Regions from separate parts of the Gracilibacillus sp. Marseille-QA3620 genome, predicted to be linked through region 2. Evidence: a T-box and tRNA genes for the amino acid it is inferred to sense, from the RefSeq annotation. Region 2 holds a T-box; the other holds one or more tRNA genes.
The links. A T-box is a leader RNA that pairs with one kind of tRNA and senses whether it is charged. The one in region 2 lies ahead of tyrS (tyrosine--tRNA ligase), so its partner is inferred to be a tRNA-Tyr.
Positions count from the first base shown of each region.

Region 1: it encodes a tRNA-Tyr, which carries the amino acid that the T-box ahead of tyrS (tyrosine--tRNA ligase) is inferred to sense. The anticodon was not compared.

Region 1 is NZ_CM143102.1:156,977-173,117, forward strand. Features, by position in the region: gene ACY8DX_RS00880 (IS1182 family transposase) at 1-1,159, opposite strand, end outside; gene ACY8DX_RS00885 (polysaccharide deacetylase family protein) at 1,296-2,108, opposite strand; gene ACY8DX_RS00890 (hypothetical protein) at 2,241-2,462, shown strand; rRNA gene ACY8DX_RS00895 (16S ribosomal RNA) at 2,731-4,286, shown strand; rRNA gene ACY8DX_RS00900 (23S ribosomal RNA) at 4,435-7,370, shown strand; rRNA gene rrf (5S ribosomal RNA) at 7,439-7,555, shown strand; tRNA gene ACY8DX_RS00910 (tRNA-Asn) at 7,572-7,646, shown strand; tRNA gene ACY8DX_RS00915 (tRNA-Thr) at 7,663-7,735, shown strand; tRNA gene ACY8DX_RS00920 (tRNA-Glu) at 7,763-7,837, shown strand; tRNA gene ACY8DX_RS00925 (tRNA-Val) at 7,848-7,923, shown strand; tRNA gene ACY8DX_RS00930 (tRNA-Thr) at 8,006-8,078, shown strand; tRNA gene ACY8DX_RS00935 (tRNA-Tyr) at 8,090-8,173, shown strand; tRNA gene ACY8DX_RS00940 (tRNA-Gln) at 8,228-8,302, shown strand; tRNA gene ACY8DX_RS00945 (tRNA-Lys) at 8,309-8,381, shown strand; tRNA gene ACY8DX_RS00950 (tRNA-Gly) at 8,386-8,460, shown strand; gene ACY8DX_RS00955 (aspartyl-phosphate phosphatase Spo0E family protein) at 9,109-9,279, opposite strand; gene sigW (RNA polymerase sigma factor SigW) at 9,434-10,006, shown strand; gene ACY8DX_RS00965 (zf-HC2 domain-containing protein) at 10,021-10,623, shown strand; gene cdaA (diadenylate cyclase CdaA) at 10,800-11,621, shown strand; gene ACY8DX_RS00975 (CdaR family protein) at 11,614-12,909, shown strand; gene glmM (phosphoglucosamine mutase) at 12,973-14,325, shown strand; gene glmS (glutamine--fructose-6-phosphate transaminase (isomerizing)) at 14,769-16,141, shown strand, end outside.
Region 2 is NZ_CM143102.1:564,061-580,201, forward strand. Features, by position in the region: gene ACY8DX_RS02840 (M20 metallopeptidase family protein) at 253-1,443, shown strand; gene ACY8DX_RS02845 (HIRAN domain-containing protein) at 1,517-1,849, shown strand; gene ACY8DX_RS02850 (MarR family winged helix-turn-helix transcriptional regulator) at 1,875-2,312, opposite strand; gene ACY8DX_RS02855 (glutathione peroxidase) at 2,322-2,813, opposite strand; gene ACY8DX_RS02860 (IS256 family transposase) at 3,217-4,383, shown strand; gene tyrS (tyrosine--tRNA ligase) at 4,706-5,920, opposite strand; T-box leader at 6,007-6,251, opposite strand; gene ACY8DX_RS02870 (FecCD family ABC transporter permease) at 6,269-7,303, opposite strand; gene ACY8DX_RS02875 (FecCD family ABC transporter permease) at 7,335-8,336, opposite strand; gene ACY8DX_RS02880 (iron-hydroxamate ABC transporter substrate-binding protein) at 8,345-9,271, opposite strand; gene ACY8DX_RS02885 (ABC transporter substrate-binding protein) at 9,310-10,221, opposite strand; gene ACY8DX_RS02890 (ABC transporter ATP-binding protein) at 10,233-11,015, opposite strand; gene ACY8DX_RS02895 (hypothetical protein) at 11,273-11,632, shown strand; gene dhaK (dihydroxyacetone kinase subunit DhaK) at 11,667-13,421, opposite strand; gene dhaS (dihydroxyacetone kinase transcriptional activator DhaS) at 13,599-14,180, shown strand; gene dhaQ (DhaKLM operon coactivator DhaQ) at 14,161-15,159, shown strand; gene ACY8DX_RS02915 (VOC family protein) at 15,390-15,773, opposite strand; gene ACY8DX_RS02920 (SDR family oxidoreductase) at 15,876-16,141, opposite strand, start outside.

The DNA.
Region 1 (16,141 bases), 410 kb from region 2:
TTTCCACATCAAAATAATAGGTATCAACTTGATTTTTGCTGCCCCCTTTTTTTCCTTGCCGAGCCTTTCGTATGGCCATATGACCAGCTTTACAGACATACATTCCAGCGTCTTTATTAAAATCAAAAACATCTTCGCTTTTACGCGTCCCTTGCGTTACCGCTGGATTTAACTTAGCCACAAGCATCATTTCACTTTTATTCGCATACTCGATATTTCCCTTTTCAGAATAGGCGGCATCACCAATGACGGTTTGAATGTCCATGCCGGCTTTTTGACTCTTCTCAATAAGCGATTTCAATTGCTTTCCATCGTTCTTTTCGCCAGTTGTAATAACGGCGGCCGTAATAATACGTTCTTCGCTCATGGCAAGATGTGTTTTGTAACCGAAAAAGGAAGAGTCAGCTGATTTATGCCCAACTCGTGCGTCTGGATCCTTGGATAATTGGAGCTGGTCATTTATATCCTCAATGGTTTCCTTCAGTACATTTATTTTTTCCTTGACTTTAGGATACTCTTGTAGGACTTCATTCTTTTCAATCACCTCGATAAGCTTTTGGCTATAGCTCACCTCATCCTCTAAGACCTCTGTCTTGGACTTGGCTGGCAGTTGATTTTTTATCTGTTCATCCACTTGATAAACGGCTTTTCGAAGCAGCTTTGATTTCTCTGCCAACAGCTCTTTAGGCGTCTTTTGGTTATATCTAGCCTTGGAATGGGTGGAATCAACGATGATAGAATGGCTTTTAATGATTTCCTTTTCAATGGCGATTTCGACCGTTTTATTGATAAGCAAGTCCAAAAGATTAAGATCTTTTAAACGGAGCTTACGGAATTTCGTTAAAGAACTAGGATCTATGACATCATCCTCAGGAGACAGGTCTAAAAAATATTTGAACGACATATCGTACCGTGAGCGTTCCACGATGTCCACATCTGATAAGTCATAAATGGCTTTTAGCAATAGATACTTAAACATTCGGATGGGGTGAACGGCATTCCGTCCATTGTCATGACAATAATGGTCTTTCAGTTCATCATATACGAAGGAAAAATCAATAAGCTCATTGATTCTTCGAAGAATATTATCGTTAGGAACTATTAAATCGTAAAGAGCCGAATAAGGACTTAAGTTCATAGACAGTTGACGTTGAATCATCGTTACACCCACTTTTTTGTGATAAGGTAAGAATTCGACAAAAAAGCCCCTGTTCCTTCCATAGATTGAAGGAACAGGGGCTTTAGTAAGATTTAAGGACTTTTTCAGTGCCCTCAGAAATTAGAGGGGGTATTTTTTAATATTCTACTTTTGTTACGTCAATGAGCATACCGGTACCTTTAAATAGATAAGACTTATTGGTGATTTCCTGACTTGTCGAATCGGAATTCGAAATCATTTCAGATACTGTGAGCAGTTTGAGGTGTTTCTTATCAATTTCCTTCTTAATGAGCGGGAGTGCCTTCGCTGTTTGCTTAGCTGCATCAGAGGCATGAAGAAGGACGATATCCCCCTTTTTGGCCTGCGAAACATTTTCAATAATGACAGAGGTGCCAGGGTTCTTCCAATCCATTGAATTAATACTCCAGTGAATGACGCTCATTTGCTGCTTTTCAGCAATTTTTAGAACACGCCGATCTACATCACCAGTTGGGGTGCGCAGTAAAACGGCGCGTTTGAGTCCGGCTTTCCGAAAGGCCTCCTGTCCCTTCTGGATATCGGCCTCAATTTCTCCTTCCTCAAGCTCCGTATAGTCCTTATAGGAATAGCCCAGCAAGCCAATTTCGTATCCTTGGTCAACGATTTGCTTGACGATATGAGGGTGTCTTTCAACCCAGGATCCAGAGAGAAAGAAGGTGGCGGCACTGACCTTCTCGTGCTTCAGTGTTTTGATTATGCCTTCCGCTTTTTCATCCCCCCAGCCAATGTTAAAGGTTAAGGCAAGTCCTTTTTCTCCTTTGTAGATGATTTTTGGGTCTCCTTTAATAGAGAAGGAAGGGGACACGGCCATAAACTCAACATAAAAGAACAGCGCGGTAAAGAATGCGATAATAATGAGAAGAAGCAATTGCTTTCCCTTGCGGATATTTGTGACAAAAAAGAAGGGCATCGTTTTCACCTCGTCCATATTTACTCATAATAATGTATTTGAAGAGGTGGACAAATATAACTGCATGCCTGTATAAAAGTCGGAGAAGAGTCGATGCTATAGAAAGTGATCAGAGAGAAAGGAATTAGGTATATGATTGGAATGCTGCTCACAGCAAAGGAAGCAGGCGAATTGGAGATGCTCTTAAAGGCAGAGCTTGATGAGCTCCTTTGTGACGTGATGCTGAAAAAGGAGCTGCCATTAGTGAAAAGGGCAATGGAGGAGCGGTATCGAATACTTTTTGGGGTATATGGCAGAATTGCTTCAGAGGGTGATAAATACAAGTATCAAACGGCTTTGAAAATGTTGAAATAAAAAATAAAAAAAAGCATTGACTCCTAGGTGGATAGCTGATATATTTATATACGTTGTCACGAAAGAAGTTATCCCAAAAGGATAAACGGCTTGAAAAAAACTTTAAAAAAGTTGTTGACAGCAAATAAGTTATCTTGATATAATACAAAAGTCGCTAACACGACAGATTGTTCTTTGAAAACTAAACAAAACGAAACGCTAAGCAAGTCTTAAAACTTGAGAGTTTAACTCTCGTCAATGTTTTATTTTTAATAGCTAGATCAAACATCTTTTGGAGAGTTTGATCCTGGCTCAGGACGAACGCTGGCGGCGTGCCTAATACATGCAAGTCGAGCGAATCAGATGGGAGCTTGCTCCCGGATGATTAGCGGCGGACGGGTGAGTAACACGTGGGCAACCTGCCCGTAAGATTGGGATAACTCCGGGAAACCGGTGCTAATACCGAATAGTTTCTGACACCTCATGGTGTCAGAGGGAAAGTTGGCTTTTAGCTAACACTTACGGATGGGCCCGCGGCGCATTAGCTAGTTGGTGAGGTAACGGCTCACCAAGGCGACGATGCGTAGCCGACCTGAGAGGGTGATCGGCCACACTGGGACTGAGACACGGCCCAGACTCCTACGGGAGGCAGCAGTAGGGAATCTTCCGCAATGGACGAAAGTCTGACGGAGCAACGCCGCGTGAGCGAAGAAGGCCTTCGGGTCGTAAAGCTCTGTTGTCAGGGAAGAACAAGTGCCATTCGAATAGGTTGGCACCTTGACGGTACCTGACCAGAAAGCCACGGCTAACTACGTGCCAGCAGCCGCGGTAATACGTAGGTGGCAAGCGTTGTCCGGAATTATTGGGCGTAAAGCGCGCGCAGGCGGTCCTTTAAGTCTGATGTGAAAGCCCACGGCTCAACCGTGGAGGGTCATTGGAAACTGGAGGACTTGAGTGCAGAAGAGAAGAGTGGAATTCCACGTGTAGCGGTGAAATGCGTAGAGATGTGGAGGAACACCAGTGGCGAAGGCGACTCTTTGGTCTGTAACTGACGCTGAGGCGCGAAAGCGTGGGGAGCAAACAGGATTAGATACCCTGGTAGTCCACGCCGTAAACGATGAGTGCTAAGTGTTAGGGGGTTTCCGCCCCTTAGTGCTGCAGCTAACGCATTAAGCACTCCGCCTGGGGAGTACGGCCGCAAGGCTGAAACTCAAAGGAATTGACGGGGGCCCGCACAAGCGGTGGAGCATGTGGTTTAATTCGAAGCAACGCGAAGAACCTTACCAGGTCTTGACATCCTCTGAAAACCCTAGAGATAGGGCGTTCCCCTTCGGGGGACAGAGTGACAGGTGGTGCATGGTTGTCGTCAGCTCGTGTCGTGAGATGTTGGGTTAAGTCCCGCAACGAGCGCAACCCTTGTCCTTAGTTGCCAGCATTCAGTTGGGCACTCTAGGGAGACTGCCGGTGACAAACCGGAGGAAGGTGGGGATGACGTCAAATCATCATGCCCCTTATGACCTGGGCTACACACGTGCTACAATGGGTGGTACAAAGGGCAGCAAGACCGCGAGGTTAAGCAAATCCCATAAAACCACTCTCAGTTCGGATTGCAGGCTGCAACTCGCCTGCATGAAGCTGGAATCGCTAGTAATCGCGGATCAGCATGCCGCGGTGAATACGTTCCCGGGCCTTGTACACACCGCCCGTCACACCACGAGAGTTTGTAACACCCGAAGTCGGTGGGGTAACCCTTACGGGAGCCAGCCGCCGAAGGTGGGACAGATGATTGGGGTGAAGTCGTAACAAGGTAGCCGTATCGGAAGGTGCGGCTGGATCACCTCCTTTCTAAGGAATATAGACTGCCTCAGCCAAGTAGTTTTGTTTAGTTTTGAAGGAGCAATCCTTCTGAAAATTGTTCTTTGAAAACTGGATAATGTAGTAAGGCAAAGTAATGCGTCATTAATGTATAAAAACCGAGTAAGAGTTTTTTAACGGTTAAGTTAATAAGGGCGCACGGTGGATGCCTTGGCACTAGGAGCCGATGAAGGACGGGACTAACACCGATATGCTTCGGGGAGCTGTAAGTAAGCTTTGATCCGGAGATTTCCGAATGGGGAAACCCACTGTTCGTAATGGAGCAGTATCTTACACTGAATTCATAGGTGTATGAAGGCACACCCGGGGAACTGAAACATCTAAGTACCCGGAGGAAGAGAAAGCAAACGCGATTTCCTGAGTAGCGGCGAGCGAAACGGAACCAGCCCAAACCAGAAGGCTTGCCTTCTGGGGTTGTAGGACACTCATTGTGGAGTTACAAAGGAACGGGGTAGGCGAAGCGACCTGGAAAGGTCCGTCAGAGAAGGTAACAACCCTGTAACCGAAACTTCGTTCCCTCCCGAGTGGATCCTGAGTACGGCGGAACACGAGGAATTCCGTCGGAATCCGGGAGGACCATCTCCCAAGGCTAAATACTCCCTAGTGACCGATAGTGAACCAGTACCGTGAGGGAAAGGTGAAAAGCACCCCGGAAGGGGAGTGAAAGAGATCCTGAAACCGTGTGCCTACAAGTAGTCAGAGCCCGTTAACGGGTGATGGCGTGCCTTTTGTAGAATGAACCGGCGAGTTACGATCCCATGCGAGGTTAAGTTGAAGAGACGGAGCCGCAGCGAAAGCGAGTCTGAATAGGGCGTATGAGTATGTGGTCGTAGACCCGAAACCAGGTGATCTACCCATGTCCAGGATGAAGTCCAGGTAACACTGGATGGAGGTCCGAACCCACGCACGTTGAAAAGTGCGGGGATGAGGTGTGGGTAGCGGAGAAATTCCAATCGAACCTGGAGATAGCTGGTTCTCTCCGAAATAGCTTTAGGGCTAGCCTCGAACTGAGAGTCTTGGAGGTAGAGCACTGTTTGGACTAGGGGCCCTCATCGGGTTACCGAATTCAGACAAACTCCGAATGCCAAAGACTTATGTTCGGGAGTCAGACTGCGAGTGATAAGATCCGTAGTCAAAAGGGAAACAGCCCAGACCGCCAGCTAAGGTCCCAAAGTATACGTTAAGTGGAAAAGGATGTGGAGTTGCCCAGACAACCAGGATGTTGGCTTAGAAGCAGCCACCATTTAAAGAGTGCGTAATAGCTCACTGGTCGAGTGACTCTGCGCCGAAAATGTACCGGGGCTAAACGTATCACCGAAGCTGCGGATGCATACCGTATGGTATGCGTGGTAGGAGAGCGTTCTAAGGGCTGTGAAGCATGACCGGAAGGACATGTGGAGCGCTTAGAAGTGAGAATGCCGGTATGAGTAGCGAAAGAAGGGTGAGAATCCCTTCCACCGAATGCCTAAGGTTTCCTGAGGAAGGCTCGTCCGCTCAGGGTTAGTCAGGACCTAAGCCGAGGCCGAAAGGCGTAGGCGATGGACAACAGGTTGATATTCCTGTACCACCTCTCTTCCATTTGAGTGATGGGGGGACGCAGTAGGATAGGGTAAGCGCGCTGTTGGATATGCGCGTCCAAGCAGTTAGGCCGATGAGTAGGCAAATCCGCTCATCACACAAGGCTGAGCTGTGATGGCGAGGGAACTAGAGTACCGAAGTTCCTGATTCCACACTGCCAAGAAAAGCCTCTAGCGAGGAAGAAGGTGCCTGTACCGCAAACCGACACAGGTAGGCGAGGAGAGAATCCTAAGGTGATCGAGAGAACTCTCGTTAAGGAACTCGGCAAAATGACCCCGTAACTTCGGGAGAAGGGGTGCTCACCAGGGTGTCAAAGCCCAGGTGAGCCGCAGTGAAAAGGCCCAGGCGACTGTTTAGCAAAAACACAGGTCTCTGCGAAGCCGCAAGGCGAAGTATAGGGGCTGACGCCTGCCCGGTGCTGGAAGGTTAAGAGGAGCGCTTAGCATTAGCGAAGGTGCGAATTGAAGCCCCAGTAAACGGCGGCCGTAACTATAACGGTCCTAAGGTAGCGAAATTCCTTGTCGGGTAAGTTCCGACCCGCACGAAAGGCGTAACGATCTGGGCACTGTCTCAACGAGAGACTCGGTGAAATTATAGTACCTGTGAAGATGCAGGTTACCCGCGACAGGACGGAAAGACCCCGTGGAGCTTTACTGCAGCCTGATATTGAATTTTGGTACAGCTTGTACAGGATAGGTAGGAGCCTTTGAAGCCGGAGCGCCAGCTTCGGTGGAGGCGTCGGTGGGATACTACCCCCGCTGTATTGAACTTCTAACCCGCACCCCTGAACCGGGGTGGGAGACAGTGTCAGGTGGGCAGTTTGACTGGGGCGGTCGCCTCCTAAAGAGTAACGGAGGCGCCCAAAGGTTCCCTCAGAATGGTTGGAAATCATTCGCAGAGTGTAAAGGCACAAGGGAGCTTGACTGCGAGACCTACAAGTCGAGCAGGGACGAAAGTCGGGCTTAGTGATCCGGTGGTTCCGCATGGAAGGGCCATCGCTCAACGGATAAAAGCTACCCCGGGGATAACAGGCTTATCTCCCCCAAGAGTCCACATCGACGGGGAGGTTTGGCACCTCGATGTCGGCTCATCGCATCCTGGGGCTGTAGTCGGTCCCAAGGGTTGGGCTGTTCGCCCATTAAAGCGGTACGCGAGCTGGGTTCAGAACGTCGTGAGACAGTTCGGTCCCTATCCGTCGTGGGCGCAGGAAATTTGAGAGGAGCTGTCCTTAGTACGAGAGGACCGGGATGGACGCACCGCTGGTGTACCAGTTGTTCCGCCAGGAGCATAGCTGGGTAGCTACGTGCGGACGGGATAAGTGCTGAAAGCATCTAAGCATGAAGCCCCCCTCGAGATGAGATTTCCCATAGCGCAAGCTAGTAAGAACCCTGAAAGATGATCAGGTAGATAGGTCCGAGGTGGAAGTGTGGCGACACATGGAGCTGACGGATACTAATCGTTCGAGGACTTAACCAAGAACAAAACGCATAGGCCAAACAAACATTATCCAGTTTTGAAAGAATGATTCAACATTCTTTTATAAGTCCGGTAACGATGGCGAAGAGGCCACACCCGTTCCCATTCCGAACACGGAAGTTAAGCTCTTCAGCGCCGATGGTAGTTGGGGCTCACGCCCCTGTGAGAGTAGGACGTTGCCGGGCACATACCTTATACTATTCCGCAGTAGCTCAGTGGTAGAGCATTCGGCTGTTAACCGAACGGTCGTAGGTTCGAATCCTACCTGCGGAGCCATTTCTTGCTCGATTGTGCTTCCATAGCTCAGCAGGTAGAGCACTTCCATGGTAAGGAAGAGGTCAGCGGTTCGAGCCCGCTTGGAAGCTCTCGATTGCAGTTATGAAAAAGAAAGAGGCCCCTTGGTCAAGCGGTTAAGACACCGCCCTTTCACGGCGGTAACACGGGTTCGAATCCCGTAGGGGTCACCATTATCTATATGGAGGATTAGCTCAGCTGGGAGAGCATCTGCCTTACAAGCAGAGGGTCGGCGGTTCGATCCCGTCATCCTCCACCATTAAAATTACCAAACATTTCTTGGTGAAAGTGAACGAAATATCGTTTATACTAATAAATGTCTTATGAAACGTTGATATTATGCCGGTGTAGCTCAATTGGTAGAGCAACTGACTTGTAATCAGTAGGTTGGGGGTTCAAGTCCTCTTGCCGGCACTCTTTAAAACGGAGGGGTAGCGAAGTGGCTAAACGCGGCGGACTGTAAATCCGCTCCTTCGGGTTCGGCAGTTCGAATCTGCCCCCCTCCACCATTTCTTATAAGAAACATCCAACGGACAAAAGAGATTGTCCCTTTTTCTTTTTATTGGGCTATAGCCAAGTGGTAAGGCAACGGACTTTGACTCCGTCATTCGTAGGTTCGAATCCTGCTAGCCCAGCCAATATGAGAGCCATTAGCTCAGTCGGTAGAGCATCTGACTTTTAATCAGAGGGTCGAAGGTTCGAGTCCTTCATGGCTCATTTTGCGGAAGTAGTTCAGTGGTAGAACACCACCTTGCCAAGGTGGGGGTCGCGGGTTCGAATCCCGTCTTCCGCTCCAATGAATAATAATAGTTAAACCTTAGTTGCAATGCAATTAAGGTTTTTTTGTGTGCATCCTGCATAGGCGAAAACTTGGTGGTACAAGTCCACTACAGGCTTGGCAATAGGAACGGTTAGCGAAAGGGAAGGCGGCTATTGTGAGGTAGTGGCTGAAAGAAGCTGGACGCAAACTCCCGGACGGACGAACAGAAACTAGATACAAGGCTGGCTTAGGTCAGATGAGCCTGCACAACAAGACGAAGTCCAATACTGCCCGAAACCTAATGGAGGAAAGTGTAAACTAGGCATTCCAACCGTTATCGACCGAATGCTTCAACAAGCTATCCATTTCCAAGAGTTACGTCCTTCACCGCTCCTTAACAGATAAAGAGCTGGCACGTCACGGATATGAAGACATATCTGTGACGTGCCAGCTCATTTACTCAAGCTATTGAACCGCCGTATACGGATCTGTACATACGGTGGTGTGAGAGGGGAAATTCAAGTGAATTTCCCCTTTACTCGATTTTTAAAGGGTACGAATATAAGAATAAATCATTTTATACATTGCTTGTCATATGAGGCAACAAAGCCTACAATTGAGGAGAATGGAGCAAGAGCGATTATTAGAGGACATGAAAAGAAGCAGCATCCTGTATATAGAGGACTACTGCTTTTTGTATACGTACCTTGTTTGATTTTGATACTGATTGATTAACGAATCAAGTTCAGTACTAGCCTTAATGACATCAGAATCGACCATTGAAGAGTGAGAAGCCAATGTAATCATCCGTTGGCGGTATTTCTCAATATCCTTCATTAATGTATGTAGTTCCAATTCGTCACTCCTTACTTACCATATATATTCCTTTTTTACCCAAAATTTTCAAAAAATAAACACTTTCTTTATTCATTTTTATAAAACATGCTAATAAATGAAACTTTTTTCTAGGGCCAGGCGTATATAAGCAAAAAGGCCGCTAATGCGGAGGATGGGAAATTTGGAAGGACTAATAAAAGAAAGAATCCAACAAGTGCGTGATGGAGACCAGCGTGCCTTTGAGGATATAGTTGAATTTTATAAAGACAAGGTATTCCAATTATGCTATCGCATGCTTGGAGACCGCTATGAGGCTGAGGACGTCGCACAGGAGGCCTTTCTTCGGGCATACGTAAATATCCATACATTCCAGATGAACCGTAAATTCTCGACTTGGTTATACCGGATTGCGACGAATCTTTGTATAGATCGAATTCGAAAGAAGAAGCCGGATTTCTACTTGGACGCTGAGGTGGCTGGAACGGAAGGGCTTGATATGTATTCTCAAATTCCCTCCGCTGAGAAACTGCCTGAGGAGGAGCTCGAGAACCTGGAGCTGAAGGAAAGGGTTCAGCTGGAGATTCAAAAGCTTCCAGAGAAGTATCGAGCAGCAATTGTGCTGAAGTATGTGGATGAGCTTTCCTTAAAGGAAATCAGCGAGATTCTCCATTTGCCGATTGGAACAGTCAAGACGCGAATTCATAGAGGAAGAGATGCATTGCGCAAATCAATGCAATCTTTATAATGAGGTGAATGATAATGAGACAATGTCCGGATGATATCGAGGAATATATCCATGATTATCTTGATGGAGAGATTGATAAGGAAAAAGCAAATATACTCCTGGCTCACATCGCGGACTGTGATGAGTGCATGCTGACATTTCAGGAGCTGAACAGAACGATTGCCTTGCTGCAAGGTTCTCATATAGAAGCACCCGCTGGCTTCACAAACAAGGTTATGGATTGCTTGCCAAAGCAATCTCGCAAGATAAATATGAAAAGATGGCTTCAGCGAAATCCTGTCTTGATTGCTGCCTCCATGTTCCTCATGCTGATGGGTGGAACGATGTTCTCCTATTGGGGAGAAGAACAGCAGTTTTCCTTCTCGAAGGATCCAGATATCGTCGTAATGGGTCAGACCGTTATTGTTCCAGAGGGCAAGACGATTGAAGGAGATATGGTCGTCAAAAATGGCAATATTAAGGTTGAAGGAACCGTCCAAGGTGATCTAACCGTTATTAACGGGGAGAAGTATCTTGCCGGAGCTGGAGAGGTAACAGGAGATATAGAAGAGATTGATCAATTATTTGAATGGGTTTGGTATAACATTAAAGAAACCGTGAAAAATATAATTGAATAAGACCTCGTGATAAATTGGTGGACCTTCCGGATGGAGGTCTGTTTTTTTGAACACACAGATTAGACTGAACTGTTAGAGTTTGTCCGACAGTATGTTATAATAATGGAGTTATATGTATGGACGGGCATAAGAATTAAAAGCCGTCAATGGGAAAGGACATGACTGGAGGACATGACATGCCGTTTCTAGAGAATTTTTCTTTATTAGATTATATAATCAGTATCGCAGATATATTTCTGGTCTGGCTGGTATTTTATAAATTATTGCAAATTATACAAGGAACAAAGGCTGTACAGCTATTAAGAGGGATCATCTTAATCATCGGCGTACGGTTTGCAAGTGAGATTATTGGGCTTAATACGCTGAGTTACCTTATGGAGCAAACGATGACATGGGGGGTACTCGCCATTATCATCATCTTCCAGCCTGAGCTTAGGAGAGCCCTTGAGCAGCTGGGAAGGGGCAAATGGTTCCGCTCCACGAGTATTGAAGATAATGAACATGAGCAAATGATTGAGGCCATTGTGAAGTCTACAAGCTATATGGCGAAAAGGCGGATTGGTGCTTTGATGTCCATTGAACGAGAAACAGGCCTGAATGACTATATTGAGACAGGAATTTCACTTGAATCAAAGGTGACCTCTGAATTGCTCATTAATATCTTTATTCCGAATACGCCGCTTCATGATGGTGCAGTGATTCTGAAAAATAATCAAGTTGCCGCGGCAGCATGTTATCTGCCTTTATCTGAGAGTCCATTTGTTTCAAAGGAGCTTGGAACACGACATAGGGCAGCACTTGGCATTAGTGAAGTAACAGACAGCATTACCATTGTTGTCTCAGAGGAGACAGGCAGTGTGTCTCTCACGAAGAATGGAGAGCTCTATCGGAATCTTTCTCTGGATGAGCTTCAAAACATGCTGGAAAATGAATTGACGATCAGCAATAAAACGACTTCTTCAAATCTTTGGAATTGGAGGTCGAAGAGAAATGGATAAAATCACATCGAGCGGATGGTTTATGAAGGTCGGCGCGTTTGTGATAGCGTTCCTGCTATTTATTTCTGTCAACAGTACTCCTGGAAATATTACAAGCACACAATCAAAGGAAGGGTCCACACTTATTAATGATGTACCTGTTGAAATATACTATGACACAGACAATTTGATTGTCAGCGGTGCTCCAGATACAGTGGGGATTACTCTTGAAGGTCCTGAAAGTATTGTAATGGCTACACGCAATAAGATGGACTTTGAGATCTATATAGATTTATCCAATGCAGAAATTGGCTCTCAAAGAGCGCCTATCGAAGTGAAGGGCTTGTCTGATAAGCTGAATTATCAGCTAACCCAAGCTTATGTGGATGTAGATGTCGAGGAGAAGGTGACAGAGGAATATAAAGTCGAGGCGGAGTTTGATAAGAGTGTTCTAGGTGAGGGCTATCAAGCCGGTTCACCGGTTATTGACCCTGCAAAGGTGCAAATCACGGGTGCGAAGAGCTTGGTTAATCAAATTGCCATAGTCAGAGCTGCAGTGAACACAGATGGCAATGTGACAAAGGATATTAATACTGAGGCGGCTGTTCAAGCATATGATGCCAATATGAATAAGCTGGATGTCATCATCAAGCCGGCTTCGGTCAATATTACAATCAATATTAGCAGCCCATCGAAGGAGGTTAACTTGAAGGCGGTTCAAAAAGGGACAGAGCCTAAGGGAGTCACCATCGAGGATGTAAAGCTGGATACCGATAAGGTCACCATTTATGGAGATGTATCTGTTCTGGATAAAGTGAAAGAAATTGAAGTACCGGTGGATATCAGCAGCATTAAAGAGGATACCACGCTAGAGCTGCCGGTCAGCCTCCCAGACGGGGTAGTTGGCTCATCAACTGATACGGTGAAGGTCACTATTGATGTTAAGGAAGACGAAAGTGAGGACAAAGCTGAAAAGGAAGAAGAGGCAGCTTCGACAGAGATAAAAGAAGCTACCGAGACACTCGCTGGCATTCCAATTGGCATCCTAGGGCTGGATGAGAATTTATATGAGGCCAATTTCATTAAGCCAGAGGGCGGGGCTGTATCAATAGAAGTAACAGGGGATGAATCAGTCCTCAAAACATTAAAGACGAGTGATATTACAGTCTCAGTGGATGTTACAGGTCTTGAGGCAGGGGAGCACCAGGTTACAATGAATGTGACAGCACCTGATGAGGTTCATTGGGAGCTTCCCAACGACAGCAAGACCGTAAACATAGAGTTATTAGAAAAGAATTCAGAAGGATAAAATCCATTTTCTTTCATGCCCGCGGGCTGAAAAGAGAGGATATCTAGAAGGAGAGATTTGAACATGGGTAAATATTTCGGTACAGATGGTGTGAGGGGTGTAGCGAATAGCGAACTGACACCTGAGCTTGCTTTTAGGCTAGGCCGATTTGGAGGATATGTATTAACCAAGCATACAGATGAGCGTCCTAAGGTGTTAATTGGACGTGATACCAGGATTTCCGGCTATATGCTGGAGAGTGCACTGGTAGCAGGTCTTCTCTCTATAGGAGCAGAGGTTATGCGTTTAGGCATCATCTCAACCCCAGGCGTAGCTTATTTAACAAAAGCTCTAGGTGCACAGGCCGGAGTCATGATTTCTGCCTCACATAATCCTGTAGCGGATAATGGTATCAAATTCTTCGGCTCTGATGGATTCAAGCTGTCTGATGAACAAGAGGGAGAAATCGAAGAGTTACTTGATATGGAAGCGGACGAACTTCCACGCCCAATCGGTGGTGACCTTGGTACAATCAATGACTTCTTTGAGGGTGGACAGAAGTATATTCAATACTTGAAGCAAACAGCTGATGAAGACTTTACAGGTATTCATGTGGCTCTTGATTGTGCACATGGTGCCACATCCTCTCTTGCGACGCATTTATTTGCTGACTTGGATGCAGATACCTCTACGATGGGGGCATCTCCGAACGGATTGAATATCAATGAGGGAGTTGGATCTACTCATCCTGAACAGCTGGCTCAATTCGTCCTTGAAAAGGGAGCAGATATTGGTCTTGCTTTTGATGGCGACGGCGACCGCTTGATTGCTGTTGATGAAAAAGGCCAAATCGTTGACGGTGATCAAATCATGTATATTTGTGCGAAATACATGAAGGAGCATAACCGCTTGAAGCAAGGCACAGTCGTGTCAACAGTCATGAGCAATATGGGCTTCTACAAGCAGCTTGAGGCTAATGAAATTAAGAGTGCTCAAACAGCTGTCGGTGACCGCTATGTAGTGGAGGAAATGAAAAAAGGCGGCTACAATCTCGGTGGAGAACAGTCCGGTCATATCATTTTCCTTGATTACAACACAACAGGAGACGGATTATTAACAGGTGTGCAGTTAATTAATATTATGAAGCTGACGAAGAAGCCATTGTCTGAGCTGGCTGCTGAGATGACCGTCTATCCGCAAAAGCTTGTGAATATCCGGGTTACAGATAAGCACCATGTAACAGATAATGAAAAGGTGAAGGCAATCATTGAGCAAGTCGAAGGGGAAATGAACGGAAACGGCCGTATCCTCGTTCGTCCTTCTGGAACAGAGCCGCTTGTTCGAGTCATGGCTGAAGCACCGACACAGGAGCAATGTGATGCGTATGTCGACCGTATCGCAGATGTCGTTCGAGCAGAAATGGGATTGGAAAATTAGGCAGAGTGAATGATGCATAAGCGGGGGCAAACCTCCTGCTTATGCATATTTTATATTGGAGCGGGTATACAAGGATTGTTTGACTATGTATTGGGTAGAATTCTGAATTGACTGATTGAGTTGAACCGTGTATGCTAGGAAGTGATTCTAAAAATAGAATGGAGGATAGAAGTCGGGTTTTCTGTATAAGCGCCAGAACTAAACCCATGTGGTGGGATTTAGTTGACGAGGTGGAGGTTATCGAAATGTTCGGCGGGAGCCTCCCAGCTTACATGTGCGGGCTGCAACTCTTTTTACCAAAACAGTTTGGCGACAAACTGGACAGAATAAAGAGAGAAGCACATAACAAATTTGCTGATCAGAGGTAAGGGGGCAAGAATGCCCCTTATTAATATAGAGAGCATTCTTGTTCCCTTCTTCTTATTATAGGAGGATAAACAAGTATGTGTGGAATTGTAGGATATATTGGACATCAAGATGCAAAAGACATTTTACTAAAAGGCTTGGAAAAGCTTGAATATAGAGGATATGATTCAGCGGGTATCGCGGTCATGAATGAAAACGGTGTACATGTCTTCAAAGAAAAGGGACGTATAGCGGATCTTCGCGAGGTTGTTGACAGCAATGTAAGTACAACAAAAGGAATTGGTCATACACGCTGGGCAACTCATGGGGAGCCTAGCTGCAGGAATGCCCACCCTCACCAAAGTGCCAACAAGCGTTTCACTATTGTGCATAACGGTGTAATCGAGAACTATGAGCAATTAAAGAAAGAATACCTGGAAGGCGTTGAACTTTTGAGCGACACGGATACGGAAATCATCGTGCAGCTTATTAGTAAGTTCGTCGAAGAAGGGTTATCTGTAGAAGCGGCTTTCTCTAAGACGCTTACTTTATTGCATGGTTCTTATGCGATTGGCTTATTGGATGAACAAGATGCAGATACAATTTATGTCGCGAAGAATAAGAGTCCGCTTTTAGTAGGTGTAGGACTTGGATTCAATGTTATTGCAAGTGATGCAATGGCGATGCTTCAAGTAACAGATCAATTCGTTGAGTTAATGGATAAAGAAATGGTTATCGTCACAAAGGATGACATCACCATTAAAGAACTTGACGGAAAAGTTGTTGAGCGTGAGCCATATACTGCAGAGCTGGATGCTAGTGACATTGAAAAAGGTACGTACCCTCACTATATGCTTAAAGAGATTGATGAGCAGCCATTGGTGATGCGCAAGATTATCCAGAACTATCAGGATGAGTCTGGCGATTTGACAATCGACCCGGCAATCATCAATGCCATCAATGAGGCAGATCGTCTCTATATCATTGCTTGCGGAACGAGCTATCATGCTGGTTTAGTTGGTAAGCAAATGTTTGAGAAAATGGCAAAGGTTCCAGTAGAAGTGCATGTAGCATCTGAATTCAGCTACAATATGCCTCTTCTCTCTGAAAAGCCATTGTTCATCTTCATCTCTCAAAGCGGTGAGACGGCAGACAGCCGTGCCGTATTGGTCCAAACCAAAGAGATGGGCTACAAAGCGCTTACTATCACGAATGTACCAGGCTCAACATTATCACGTGAAGCGGATTACACTTTGCTCCTTCATGCAGGCCCTGAAATTGCCGTTGCCTCAACAAAAGCTTATACAGCACAAATGGCTGTATTAACCATTCTTGCTTCTGTTGTCGGAAAAGCAAAAGGACAATTGGGAGACTTCCAGGTCGTGAAAGAACTCGGCATTGTTGCTAATGCAATGGAAGCTCTGTGTGATGATAAAGACCGCTTTGAAATGATCGCGCGTGAATATCTATC
Region 2 (16,141 bases):
AAGGATTGATATGTGCGAAATAGAGAACATAGGATGACAGCTAACGAATTAGGAAGCAAGCAAAAACTGGGGGGAATAGATGAATAGGAGAGGCAGATAGGCCCAGTTATGTGAATGGATCAGCTCGTTCGTAACAGATAATCAATCCCTAACCAAGAAAGGGATACGACAAAATTCGCCTAAATATGTGGATAAATGAGAGATGCCCAGTGTAAATTATTATTAGAAAATAAAAAGTACAGGAGGGTCTAAATGAACGACTATTTAGCAAAAGCACAAGCCATGAAAGATGAATTAATCAACTATAGGCGGCATATCCACCAAAACCCTGAAGTGGGGGACCATCTTCCGCAAACAACCGCATACGTGATGGAGCGTTTACGGGAATTCGGATACGATCCTGAGGAGATTTGTGACAGCGGAATTGTTGCCTTGGCCGGTAAAAAGGACGGGGGAAAAACATTCATGCTGAGGGCGGATATGGATGCACTCCCGATTACGGAGGAGACTGATTATTCCTTTAAAGCGACGAATGGAAAGATGCATGCATGCGGACATGATGTTCATACGACTATGCTATTAGGAGCGGCTAAGCTATTAAAAGAGCATGAAAATGAGCTTGAAGGAACGGTTAAGCTTATCTTTCAGCCGAACGAGGAAGGCTTCAAGGGAGCAAAACGGATGATTCAGGCAGGTGTTTTGGAAAACCCTAAGGTGGATGCGGCCATGGCCCTGCATGTTCATTCAGGCACACCGACAAATACGGTCCTGTATGGACATGGAACAAGCATTGCCGGCTGCACAATCTTCCGTATTACGGTCAAAGGGGTCGGATGCCATGGGGCGATGCCGGAAACAGGTGTTGATCCGATTAATATCGCCTCGCATATTTATCTCTCCATGCAAGAAATCATTGCTAGAGAAGTGTCTGCTATCCAATCTGCGGTTATCACAGTCGGAAAGTTCCAGGCAGGGAATACGCATAATGTTATCCCTGACCAAGCGGTATTAGAAGGGACCATCCGTTATTTGGATGTAGACATAGGCGATTTTATTCAAAAAAGACTAGAAGAAATTGTCACCTCTACAGCGAAGCTGTTTAGAGGAGAAGCAAACTTTGAGGTCGTGGCATCTGTTCCTCCTTTGAAGAATGATGATGCGCTCGCCGACCAATTGTCCACTTATGTAAAGGATATTGTTGGAGATCAAGCTGTCATTTCCTTTGAAGGCGGAGGAATGGGCTCTGAAGATTTTGCTTCGTACGGGTATAAGGTGCCGAGTGTCTATTTCCTGCTAGGAGCTGGGTCGAAAGAAGAAAATCCTCACTATGGGTTTCCGATGCATCATCCTCAGGTTGAGTTCAACGAGGATATCTTACCGATAGGTGCAGCCATGCATGCCAATGCAGCGACGATGTGGCTCAAATCGAATAAACCCTCATGAAACATTTTCCAAGGGAGAAACGTATATAAATAGAGGAGAAAGTAACAAAAATATACGGTGGGGGAGAATTGTGATGGCAGAGAAATATATTTCGATTGTAGGGGTCAGCCATTACTTTGGCCCGGAGATTTTTAAGGTGGGACAGAAGGTCATTCTGCGAAAAGACCATGATAATAAGCAGGATGATGAAGCGATTCAAGCGGAGCTTCAGACAATCGGCAAGGTCGGATATGTCGCCAATAATTATCAAACGGTTGCCAAAGGAACGCAAAGTGCCGGACGGATTTATGACTCGTTTGATGAGGTATGCGCAGGAGAAGTGGCGTTTATTGTGAAAGACACCGTTATTGCTAAGGTGCTCCCGGAGGAAAAAGTAATAACAGAAGAGGAAAGTAAAGGAGTCTGAAAATGCCATCAGACTCCTTTTTCAATCAAGAGGTTTGCTTAGTCAGTTTGTTCTTAAGCTGTGCCAGTTGCTGCATAAGACCTTCATATTCAGCAAAATCAATCTCACAATTCCCAAACACAACTTCAATTCTTGAAGTGATAAGCGGCTTTTGGTCCCATGCTTTTTGCTCAAGGGAGATAAACACTTTGCGTTCATCAAGCCTTGAGCGTTCCTTCTTCAGCCATCCGTTTGCTTCCATACGGGAAATCATCGGGGTTAATGTACCTGTCCCAAGATTGACGTGCTCGCCTAATTCCTTCATGGTCACATGGTCTTTTTCCCATAAGCTCAGCAATACTAAGTATTGGGGATAGGTTAAACCAAATTTCTTTAAGGCATTTGTATACAATCGCGTAAATTCGCCTGAGACTTCATAGAGGGAGAAGCATAATTGCTTTCTCAGTGTAAAAAACTCTTCCATATCATTCACCTAACGACTTGCATTCTCGATGACACTTCGGATATCTTCTTCAATCTTTTGGGGTTCAGTTGTGGGAGCATAACGCTCAATGACCTCACCCTTTTCATTAACGAGAAATTTGGTGAAATTCCATTTAATCTGCTTACCGAGCAAACCCTTTTGCTGCTGGGTCAGATATTGAAACAGAGGATCAGCCTCATTCCCATTGACCTTGACTTTCGCGAACATCGGAAAGCTTACCCCATAATTCATCTGACAAAATTGTGTCGTCTCTTCAATATCGTCATATTCTTGATTGTTAAATTGATCGCATGGAAACCCAAGGACCTGGAAGCCGTCTTCTTGAAATTTCTCGTGCAGCTCCTGTAAGCCTTTAAATTGGGGGGCCAAGCCGCATTTGCTGGCCGTATTCACGATTAAAAGCGGCTTTCCTTCATACATATCCAGCGGCTGCATTGATCCGTCTGTTTTCTTCACTTGGAAATCATAGACTGTTTTCATGCAAATCCTCCTCCATATAATTGTATCGTGTACGATTTAATTATACAGAAAATGGTCATTCTTACCAAAGGTTACGGTTTGTGATGATAGGGTTACTAGTTGGTTAGTTTGTTAGTTGCGGCGTAGTGAAACGAATTTCGCTCATACGGCTTGTAGTCTGCCCATAGGCTGGTGAATTCGCCCTTAAAGTCAAATCTTTCGCTCTTAAGCCTTATCATTTCGCCCATAAAACAAGAAATGACAAAGATTTCACGATGAATTTAATGCTAACCAAGCTCCTGTAGTCAAAATCATCAGCTTAGGGATTAAGTCCATATAATTGTGTAAAAAAAGAGAGTCATTTTATTCACTCTTGGCAACACTGTTTTCAGCTACGAAAAATTAGTGGAAAAGAGGAATATAAATGACTCAGTTACAGTTTAACCTTGATATGGACATTTTAAAAGAATCCGTTATTAATTCTAATCTAGATACTGTCATTAAATCGGCGGTTGTATTGGTCTTAAACGAGTACATGGAGAAAGAGAGAGATGAGTTCATCCAAGCCTCGGCTTATGAGCGCACCAACCAGCGACGTGATTTTCGAAACGGCTACTATGATCGTGAGTTGACGATGAGTATCGGCAAGCTTGAGTTGAGGGTTCCCAGAACTCGAAGTGGTGACTTCTCCCCTACGGTCTTCGAGAAATATGCTCGTTGTGACCAAGCCTTCATCTTATCCATGCTGGAAATGGTGATCAATGGAGTCTCTACCCGTAAGGTAACACATATCATCGAACAGCTTTGCGGTGAAAGTGTCTCTAAATCATTTGTTTCTTCTCTTACTCAAAAGTTGGATCCCGTTGTGAACGAGTGGGCAAATAGACCATTAAATATGGATACTTATCCTTATCTTTTCGTGGATGCCATGTACATTAAAGTGCGGGAAAACCATCGGGTTGTATCAAAAGCTGTCTATATAGCGACAGCTATAACGGAGAAAAACAAAAGGGAAATCCTCGGCTTGAGCATAGATCATGTGGAAAGCTTCGAAAGTTGGTCGAGATTTTTCCAACAGCTTAAATCTCGTGGTCTCCAATCCCCAAAACTCGTGATTTCCGATGCACATCAGGGTTTACAGAAGGCCATCCAGCGTGAGTTCATTGGGACTAGCTGGCAAAGATGTAATGTCCATTTTAAGCGCAACATAATCGAGAAGCTTCCCAAAAAGAATTCGGAAGAAATACGGAGCATGATCAAGCGAGTATTCGGAGCTGTAAAAATAGAGGATAGCCGGCGTTTCAAGGAGGAATTAATGAAGCAATTTAGTGACGAACCTAAGTATGAAAAGGCCCTGGAAATACTTGATGATGGATATGAAGATACCATCCAATACATGAGTCATCCCGCGAAGATGCATCCTCATATCCGTAGTACAAACTCACTGGAACGACTAAATCAGGAAGTCCGCAGAAGAGAAAAGGTCATACGGATTTTTCCAAACACCCAATCTGCGTTTCGGTTAGTGGGAGCTGTTTTGATGCATTATCAAGAATCTAGCTATGACAAGAAAAAATCTCTTGGTAAATAGGTCTATTTTAAACTTCCATCCATGATGATTTCACAATCAGTGAAGGTAGTCAAAGGAAAGGGCGTCTTTGACAACCTTCACTGATTGTGAGCTAGGGAACCATGGAAGTTTCGCTCAAAAAAATGTAGGGGGAAACAACAAACCAATCAAACTAAGTTAGCGGAAAACAGTTGTTTTAGTAATTTACACAAAATTGAGGACTTGACTAGCTTAGGCTCATTTATCATAAATAATTCCGGATTTTTTTGATAAATGTCCTTCCTTATGACCATCTAGAGCTATTTATCAAAAAAACAGGCAGAGCTTCTCTGCCTGTAATCGATTATTTAATGACTTTCACGAATCGTTTCTTCCCAATCTGAATGACATCCTCGCTGGCAATGGTCTGATTCAATGTTTCAGATGTCAGCTTTTCCCCATTGAGGGAGACGCCGTTTTGCTTCACTAAGCGGAGGAACTCGCTTTTGCTAGTGACAAGTCCATGCTTGATGAGATTCGGGATAACATCTGTGATGGTTTCTTGAGCGTCCTCCAATTGTATGGTCGGAATGTCATCAGGCAGCTCTCTCTTGCGGAAGACCGTCTCGAAGTACTGTCTTGCCTCCTTCATTGTCTTCTCACCGTGGTACAGGGTGGTGATAATCTGAGCGAGCTCAATTTTGATGTCTCGCGGATTTTCCCCATTTTCTAAGCGAGCTTTGATAGATGCTATTTGTTGTGGATGTTCATCTGTCGCTAATTCGAAGTATTTGATAATCAGTGCATCAGGGATTTCCATTACCTTCTTGAACATCACTTCAGGAGCCTCGTTCACACCGATGTAGTTACCTAAGCTTTTGCTCATTTTCTCCTTGCCGTCCAATCCTTCAAGAAGCGGCATGAAAATGGAGATTTGTTTCTCCTGGCCGAAATGTTTTTGCAGCGTACGCCCCATGAGGATATTGAAGGTTTGATCTGTACCGCCGAGTTCAATATCTGCCTTTAATTCCACGGAATCGTATGCTTGCATGAGCGGGTAGAAAAATTCATGGATGCCGATTGGCACCTGACTTTGGTAGCGTTTTTGGAAATCATCTCTTTCCAAAATACGAGCAACCGATGTGGTGGCCGCTAATTTAATGACATCTTCAAAGGTCAATTTCGACAGCCATTCACTATTAAAGCGGACAGTTGTTTTCTCCTGATCAAGCACTTTGAAGATTTGCTCGCAATATGTTTTTGCATTTTCCTTTACAACTTCATCACTGAGCGCAACACGGCCCTTTGCTTTGCCAGTCGGGTCGCCGATGCGGCCGGTGAAATCACCAATCAGGATGACGGCATGGTGGCCTAGATCCTGCATTTGCTTAATCTTGCGAAGGACAACCGCGTGTCCAAGGTGAATGTCCGGAGCAGATGGGTCAAGACCGAGCTTGATTATCAGGGGCTGATTTTCCTTATATGATCGTTCAAGCTTTACGTGTAATTCCTCTCTGTCAACGATGGTGTCTGCGCCTTTTTGAATGATTTCCAATTGTTTTTCAGGTTTTAAAAACATACGAACATCTCCTTGTAATATTAAAAGAATTAATATAGCAAGCTCTATAAGAGTAAAAAATAAAAAACGCCCTTTAGGCTATATGCCTAAAGGGCGTATTTAAACGCGTTACCACCTTTATTCAAGAGCTGCTCACACAACTCTTCTCACTAGGTACGGCTTTTGAGCGATACCTTTGCCATGATGACGGATGCTTTCCCCGGCGTAGCCTACTGTGAGTTCGGTACGCAGCTCCGAGATGTATTCACTCTAACTTTCCTTTGCGCCTCTCAGCTGCCGGCTGCTTTCTGTAAGTTCCATTAGAGCTACTCGTTCTCTTCAACGCTTTTCCTCTTATACTCCGAAATGTCAGAAACAAATCTTCGTTATGCAGATATTAACCATAATTAAACAGCAGAGGAGGTTATTTGTCAATCCACTCAGGACGTTTTTTTTCAAAAGATATAAGAAATAGGGCGCGCCAATGATGGATACGATAATTCCCGCTGGTATGGTTTGTTCACTGTAAATAATGCGGCCGATGGTATCAGCGGTAATTAAGATAGCTGCACCAATCAAAGGTGACAGGAATAAGAAGCTTTGATGCCTTGCTCCGACCAACCGTTTGGCGATATGTGGAGCAATCAGGCCGATAAAGCTGATATTCCCAACCACCGATACGGAGGATGCTGCCAAGGCTACTGCCACAATCAAAAGGATGACGCGATCACGATTGACATGGACACCAACCCCCTTAGCGACCGTTTCATTCAAGGCGAGCAGGTTCATGGCGCGCTGTTTGAACAATAAAATTGGCACAGAGATTGTCAGCCAGGGCAGGAGTGCAAGAATAAATGGCCAATCTGCCCCCCATATACTGCCCGCCAGCCATCTCGAGATGAATTGAACATCTTCCTGTCTGGCTCCAGAGATAAGAATGACCATCAAGCCAGAAAGGGCTGAGGCGAAGCCGACTCCCATCAGGACCAGCTTGACGGGCTGGATGCCTTTCTGTTTTTCTACAGTCATACCATAAATCAAGACGGCCGTTATAATTGCGCCGGCAAAACCGACAGCCGGCAATTGATACGTATAGTAGTCAAGATTTGCGTCAACGAATAAATAAAAGATGGTGATAGCCATGCCGGTACCAGCATTGATACCAATAATGCCGGGGTCAGCCAAATCATTTTTAGTCAGGCTTTGCAGAATCGCGCCGGAAAGCGCTAAGGCCATACCAGCCAAGGCCAGAATAAACACACGCGGCATCCGGACTGAGAGGAGAATGAACTCCTCCTTAAAGGAACCTTCCCCTATCAGAGTTGGAATGATTTGACTGAGTCCAACAGCAGATGGGCCGAGGCTGATGCCGGCGAGAATGCTCAGAAGCAGCAAGATTAGCATAACTCCATATATGAGGCGGACGTGATTTTGTTTACGCAAATGTTCGTCCCCCTTTCTTGACTAAGAATAGGAAGAATGGGAGTCCAATCACAGCCACCAACGCGACCACAGGAATCTCTAACGGTGCGAAGATCATTCGACTTACAAAGTCTGTCAAAATCATGAAGGTACCGCCAGCAAGAATCGACATCGGGATAATGGCTCGGTAATCTGCTCCGACGATTCTTCGCACAATATGCGGAATAAACAGTCCGACAAAGGATAGATTGCCAATCAGGGCAACGGCGGTTCCTGCCAATATGACAACAATGACCATTAGGATGATCTTTATGAAGGTTGTCTTCTGTCCCAAACTTTTGGCCAGCTCCTCGTTCAGGCTAAGAATGGTCAGCTGTCTGCTGTAAAAGACAGCCCCACCTAGTCCAAGAACAATGAACGGGACGATGATGAGTGAATCCCATGTCGTACTGACCAATCCGCCGGCTGTCCACATGCTTAAATCCTTCGAAACATTAAATAAGATACCGACGCTGCTAGAAATGGCCTGTAAGAAGAGAGAAACGGCTGCGCCGGCTAAAACAAGTTTCAGCGGAGAGAGGCCGTTTTTCGAAGTCATTCCTATTCCAAATACAAGAAGCATTCCGGCTGCGGCACCAATAAAGGAACTGAACATGAGCATGAGGAACGTCAGGGCGGGAAGAAAGGCCATGGTGATCGCAAGGGCTAGATTGGCTCCGGCTGTCAGCCCTAAAAGACCGGGGTCAGCAAGCGGATTTCGAGTCATGCCTTGCATGATGGCCCCTGCAACGGCTAACGCAGCGCCGACAAAGAAAGCCGCAATGACACGCGGAAAGCGGATATCTCTCAAAATATCATAATAAGCTCCACCGCTTCTCCCTGTGATTGCTTCATATATATCGAGCAGGGTGGTCCTCGCAGCCCCAAGACTTAATGCCAGGAAAGTCACCCCGAATAGGAGGAGAACAGCAAGCAGCCATTTACTAATAGTGAGATAGGATGTCTTCATAAGCATTTACTTCCTTACTTTCCTAAGAAATGCTTTTCAAAGAAATCCAATTGATAATTCAATGAATAAGCATCAGCAAAATAGAAGGATGCACCGTTTGCATAAAAGACATTCCCATTCTTGACAGCAGAAATATTCTTATAGGCGTTTGATTCAAGGAAGGAGGTATCCTTCTCTGTTTCAGCTACATTTAAGACAAGGTACTCACCCACATAATCTCCCAGTACTTCTTCAGAGATTCCGAAATAACCCGGTTCAAGTGCCACATCGGCAACAGCCTCAGGCATTTTTAAGCCCATTTCCTTGTACAAAATTTCCGTTCCGCGGCCCCAGCTATCTCCAAATAAGAAGATTTGTTTATCAGCATAGCCAGCGACTGTAACCGTTGCATCTTCGCCAATTTTTGCTTTGATTTCTTTTCCTAAAGAAGCAGAACGCTCTTTGAACTCATCCATCCAAGCCTGCATTTCTTTTTCTTTATTCAGGACTTTTCCAATCTCCATGCGGGTATCCAAGTAATCAAGCTTCCCATATGTAAATAAGACGGTTGGCGCGATTTCTTCAAGCTTTTTGGCATCTTCAACATTGTTGGAGCCAATGATCAAATCTGGCTCAAGCTCAATGATTTTTTCGTAATCTGTGCTTTCGACGATTTCTGCGTCTGGATAAGCTTTTGCGAATTCGGGGTTATCATAGGACCAGGAATCCATGCCGACTACATTGACCCCCATTTCGAGCAGGTCTCCTACATAAAGGGAAAGAACAACAACCCGTTTTGGATCAGCCGGTACTTCAACCGGACCGCTTTCAGACTCATAGGTAATTGTTTCAGTGGTGGTATCCTTCTCCTTTGATTCATCTCCTGAGGAAGCTTCCTCGTTCCCGCACGCTGCGAGAAACATCATCATTGCTGTTAGTAAAAAAATAAGCCGTTTTTTCATGTTACTAATCTCCCATACTTAATATTTCGTATACTCCATTATTTCAAGAAGAACTTTTCAATTGAAGCTAGTTGATATTCAAGGGATAAGGCATCATTGAAGTAGAAGGCAGGCCCATCAGTCAATAATACCTGGCCTCTTTTGACAGCCTCGATATTGTTGTACCATTCTGAATCAGTGAAGGAGGTATCCTGCCAAAGATTAAGCAGGAGGTAATCGCCGACATAGTCATCCAGCACTTCCTGTGAAATGGCGGCATAACCAGGTTTTAAGGCTTGATCAATAACGGATTGAGGCATTTTTAAACCCATCCCCTGATAAAGGATTTCTGTGCCGCGTCCCCATGCATCCCCGAACACATACATTTGTTTTTCATAATTCTCAGCCACAGTTATCGTCGTATCTTCACCGATTTTGGATTTGATGTCTTTTCCAATTTCTTGGGTTCGTTTTTTGAAGTCTTCTGCCCATGCTGCGGCTTTCTCTTCTTGATTCACAACCTTACCAACTTCAATATGCTGCTGCAGATAATCGTATTCGCCGTATGTAAATAGGACAGTTGGTGCGATTTCCTTCAGTTTATCCGCATTATTAACATTGTCGAGTCCAATGATAAGATCTGGTTCAAGCTCGAGAATTTTCTCTAAATCCTCATTCGTAACAATCTCTGCATGAGCCAACCCTTCCTTGAAGTTCGGATTATCCATGGACCAGGAATCAACCCCGACAATATTGACCCCCAGCTTGATTAAATCCCCAGCGTAGGAGGAGAGCACAACTACGCGCTCCGGCTTAGATGGAACCTCGATATCGCCTTTAGAAGATTGATAGATAATCGTATCAGAAGTGTCTTTTGAACTTGCCTTTTCATCCGTAGCAGAATCAGTTTTGCCGCAGGCAGCCAGTACAAGGATTAGTGCGGTGCATATCAATAACATCCATTTTTTCATGGTATTCTCCTCTATTTGATTAGATTGTATGTAGTGCAAATAGGCTTATGAAAGCGTGGGTCCTTATCAATGACTGCATCAATCTGGAAGACCTTTTTCAGCACATCAGGCGTCATCACCTCATCCGGAGTACCGGCTTTGACAATTAAGCCTTTTTCAAGGGCAATCATATAATGAGAGAACCTGGCTGCATGATTAAGATCATGAAGCACCATCACGATGGTTCTATTTTCTTCCTCGTTCAGCTTTTCCAATAGCTCGAGCACCTCTAATTGATGGGCCATATCAAGATAGGTGGTTGGCTCATCGAGGAAGATGATATCCGTGTTTTGAGCGAGTGCCATCGCAATCCAAACCCGCTGCTTTTGTCCGCCGGATAATTCATCAACTGAATGATGGCGAAAAACCAATGTGTTTGTCGCTTCCATCGCCCATTCAATTACCCTTTTATCTTCTTTCTTTAAGGTGCTGAGACCGGACTGATGGGGGAAACGGCCATAGGAGACCAATTCCTCAACCAATAATCCAACGGCACTATCTTGTGTCTGGGGAAGGATGGCAAGCTCGCGGGCCAAGGCTTTTGTTGACTTTTGATGAATGTCTGTCCCGTCAAGGAGAACTTGTCCTTTTTGGTAAGGAATAATACGTGTAATTGCTTTTAATAGAGTTGATTTACCACAGCCATTAGAGCCGATGATTGTGGTAATCTGACCATCCGGAATCCGAATAGTCAAGCCATCAACAATGACTGTGCTGTCATAGCCGACGACGACATCGTTCACTTCTATTCTCATAGTGCTCTCTCCTTGTGGTGAAAATGATAATCATTATCAACCGAATCTTGTGCTTTGATTATCAAATATTTGTTAAAGATTGTCAAGGTAATTATTGGTTAATGATGGGTGCCCGAGGCTAGATTGAATGTGGGGATACAGGGCGTATAGGAAAGAGACAGAAGGGAACGAATCGTTGTTTAACTCATATGAAAATAGTTAATATTATATAAAAATAATAGATACAAAGACTGCACCCTGGGAAGGAGAGAGAAGAGATGCCCGTCCAATTGAATGATAAAGAGTTGCCTTACTTGGATAAAGATAAGATAAACGCTATTTTTGATTGTGTGTACGGAATTGGAGATACCGGAGAGATGACGAAGCAATTATTACAGGAGCCTCAATTTCGTGATACAGTCCATCTGCTATTAGCTATGCAGAAATACAATTATCAGCATCGTTTTTTGGAAACAGCTGAATTATTCGGCACTTTTGAATCTACGGTAGGACCGATGGAAAGAAATTCTGAGGGAACGACGCTGTGGCTGTCATTAGGGCTTGCAATCAAAGAACTGTATGGAATGCGGCTCTCTACCTTGAAGGGGCTGCTTGAGCAGGTGACTATTAGAAAATAGCCAAAAAGACCGCTGATTTCAGCGGTCTTTTCCTTTAGCGCAGGCTTTGGGCAAGCTCTGTGAAAATGATTCCGAGAGCATGTGCACCTGCATCTGGATGGCCGAGACTGCGGTCTCCGACTGTTCCAGCGCGTCCCATGCGGGCAACGATTTCCTTCGTATATTCAGCTCCTGCCACAGCAGCTGCGGCTCCTTTTTCGAAGGCGGTTTTAAAGTCTTCGTTTGCTTTGGCACTCATCATCCAGGAGTCTACACAAGGGGCGAATGCATCCACAAGGGTTTTATCGCCAACAACGGCGCCTCTGCCGAAGGAGCGCTCACCAGTTGCCTGAATGCCTTTTAGGGCAGCCTGCAGCATTTCAGCAAATTCCTCGACAGTTAGCTGCTTCTTGCCAGCTGCTGCTTTCCCGGCAGCGCGGAAGGCAGAACCCCAGATTGGACCAGATGCGCCGCCGCAATATTCCATGATGACCATGGAGGAGGAATCCAAGAAGGATTCGATTGATAACGTCTCTTGTTCGAGGATCGTATTCCATTCGCGTTTAAGCTGCTTGAAGCCTTTGGCTACACTCATCCCAAAGTCTCCGTCACCGGCATGGGAGTCGAGCTCGCAGAATGGAATTTCATTTTTGATAATTACCTCACTCATTTTATCCACGAGATAGATGATATTATCAAGGCTTAATGCCTCATCATTGATTACGGCCTTTTCCTCGCTTGTCTCCACTTCAAAAGAGACGGCCTTTTCCTCGGAGAAATCACTGTTTAAAATGTAATCAACCAGTTCAACTGGACCATCCACCCTGAAGGCAGGGGCTGAACATGGGCTTGATAATAATTGCTTCAGCTCATCATCCAGCTTCATGAATGTCAGGGAGGCTCCTGCCATATCAATGCTTGTCATATAATTGCCTACAAATGTACGGTAGACCTTTATGCCCCGTTGATGAAGCTCACGAATGACAGAATGATTGAGCAAGTATAGCTCCTGGAGAGGAGTCGCGCCAAATCCGTTGACGAGAATAGCCAGCTCCTTCGTATTTTCATCAATGCCAAGGTCTCGTAGTAGGTCACTTGTCATTCTTTCTGCCAATTCATCTGCAGAAATCATCTTTTCGCGCCTAATACCTGGCTCACCGTGGATGCCGACACCATATTCCATCTCATCCTCACCAAGTGTAAAGGTAGGTGTTCCTTTTGCCGGAACCGTACAGGAGGTTAGGGCAAAGCCGATGCTGCGTACATTCGCGGCAGCCTTCTCAGCAGCTTCTTTCACGCTCTGTAAGTCTCTTCCTTCCTCTGCTGCAGCGCCTGCAATCTTATGAACGAGCACAGTACCCGCAACGCCGCGGCGGCCGACAGAATAGAGGCTGTCCTCTACCGCCATATCATCCGCAACCTTCACATATTCAACCTGGATACCATCTTCTTCTGCCAAGGCAGCGCCATTCTTAAAGTTCATCATATCCCCACTGTAATTCTTGATAATCATGAGGACGCCCTTTTGGCCAGCTGCTGCTTTGATCCCTTGATATACTTGGATTTGAGAAGGGGATGCGAAGACATCTCCGCAGATGGCTGCATCGAGCATGCCTTTTCCGACAAAGCCGGCATGTGCAGGTTCATGTCCGCTGCCGCCGCCGCTAATAAGGCTTACTTTGCTTTCATTGATTTGTTTCTTCTTAATGATCTTATCTTTTTTGAGGAATTCCAGCTCTGGATGGGCCAAAGCGAGTCCATAACCCATTTCAATGACGAGGTCCTCTGGTTTATTGATGATCTTTTTCATATCTTACCGCCTCCTGGTATTCATCTAGAACCATAGATTAACTAGATTTCCGTATAATCCCTATCATAGATTGAAAGCGTTTTATCGTAAACGGACAAAAACCTCGATTTGTCAAAATTGGTTGCTTCTATCATATTTTTGTATAATAAAAGGACTATTTGATAGGGATGGTAATCTATGACTTCATCGATCATTACAAAGAAAATCATCGCGAAATCGTTGAAAGACCTGATGGAAACAGAATCCTTCCACAAGATTTCGGTCAGTGATATTATGGGAAACTGCCAAATGCGAAGACAGACCTTTTATTATCATTTTCAAGATAAATATGAATTGCTCGGCTGGATTTATAAGGAGGAGACACAGGAGAATATAACCGATTTCATTGGATATGAAAGGTGGGAGAATATTCTTGAACTGCTGCTGTCATACTTCAGCAGAAACCGGCGCTTCTATCGTAACGCCTTTACGGTGACGGAGCAGAATTCCTTTAATGGCTACTTATTTGAACATACGAAGAATCTCTCTCTTGAGATTATCGATAAAGAAATGATGAAGGAAAAACAGTCCATTGCTGCTGCTGAGAAAGAGCTGTTAGCCTCTTTCTACAGCCATGGATTTGTAGGAATGATTCAAGATTGGATTGAACAAGATTGCCAGACAGACAAGGTCGTTATGTCGGCCCTGATGAAGAATATGATGAATGATATGCTGCAAACAGCGATGAGAGGGAGAGGCCATGAAAAAGATACTCAATGAAGTACAAGGTGCAGTGAATGATATGCTGAACGGCTTTTATTTTGAACAGAGGGGAAGGGTTAGCTATGATCCTGAGCATGAGATTATTTACCGGAGTGACCTCTGGGATCTAGAGGAGGTCATTCTCATCAGCGGGGGCGGGAGCGGCCATGAGCCTGCTCATTTCGGCTATGTAGGGAAAGGAATGCTCTCGATGGCGGTTTGCGGTCAAATCTTCATCCCGCCAACAGCTGAGCAAATTGCAGCTGCCATCCGAATGGTCGATAAACATAAGCCAATCCTCCTTATCATCAAGAATTTTGAGGCAGATCTAGAAAGCTTCCTAAGGGCAGAAGCAATGTCGAAGGAAGAGGGATGGAACATTGATCATATCATCGTGAGTGATGATGTATCAGTAGAGGATGATAATTCCTATGAGAAAAGAAGAAGAGGTGTGGCAGGTACCGTGCTTGTTCATAAGATTCTCGGTGCTGCAGCGGCAGACGGCTGCTCCCTTCCTCAACTTAAGAAGCTTGGAGAAGAAGTGACCAGCAGGCTTCATACATTAGGGGTAGCCCTTTCACCAGCCAATAATCCGGCAAGTGAGGAGACACCTTTTAGACTTTTGGATAACGAAGTATTCTATGGGATTGGGATCCATGGTGAGAGCGGATATCGGAAAGAGCCCTTCCATTCCTCTGAAAAATTGGCTATCGAGCTGATGAACAAGCTTAAAAGCATTTATCGCTGGCAGAAGGGAGACTCCTATGCTGTCCTCGTGAATGGATTAGGAGCTGTGCCGCTAATGGAACAATACGTCTTTGCCAATGACATTCGCCGACTTTGCGAGCTAGAGGGGCTGAACGTCCGTTTTGTGAAGGTCGGGAGTCAGCTTACTTCCTTGGACATGAAGGGAATCTCATTGAGCTTGCTGAAGATAGAAAATCCTTTGTGGGAGGAATGGCTGAGAAGAGAAGTGGAAACGGCGAGCTGGAGGTGAGCCGTTTCGTGAATGGGTGGATAAGGTGCGATCTGCAATTTGATTATTAACAAATAAGAGCAGTAAAAGCTCCATATTCGAATTGTCATTTATGTTTAGCTGTTTCAAAGTTCAATCATATGCAGCGCCATATCGGCTCTTCTCTGATCAGAATGCTGTATATATAGTGCCTTGGAAAAAAGACGAGAGCCACATAGGATTCTCGTCTTTTTGTATGTATAGAAAACAGGTTATTCCACAATCTCAATCTGATTATTCTCCGGGTCCAGGATACAGCTTTCGTAATACCCGTCTCCTGTGGTTCTTGGACCGCTTAGGACTGTATAGCCGTCAGCCTTTAACCGGTTTGTCAGCTCATCCACTTTTTCCTTGCTGCCGGCACTGAAGGCTAAATGGGCAAACCCAAGCTGGATAAGATGTTTTTCGTTTTCCTTCATGTCTGGTCTTTTCATGATTTCAAGTCGCACATCTCCTTCAAAGGACAAGAAATATGTTTCTAAGCCCGTTTTAGGGTTATGGTATTTGTCATTTTCTATAGCGCCGAAATATTTTTTGTAAAATTCCTTCGCACGTTCTAAATCTTCGACAAATACGGCTGCATGATTGATTCTCATTGTTGTTCCTCCTTATTAGTGTGCCACTTCTCCATTGTAGCATGGAGGAGATGGCGACACAGGCGGAAATATTCCCTGATTCCTCATCCTGAGATATCGAGTCTATAAATGAATGGATTCCTCATCAATTCGGTACTGACCGCGATGCTGCTTCATCCGTCCATTGTGCAGCAAATAGTATTCGAAGACTTCCTTGGATGTGTACGTTGGCGTGAATCCAAAGGTGGATTTCAGCTTCGTGTTATCAAGAACAGGGCGGTACCGAAGGAAGTTAACCTGTTCCTCGCCATATTGGGTCAGGGACAATCGCTTCAGGATGAAAAGAGCAGCCTTGACGATGGATGCTGGTATCCGGATGACAGGCTTGT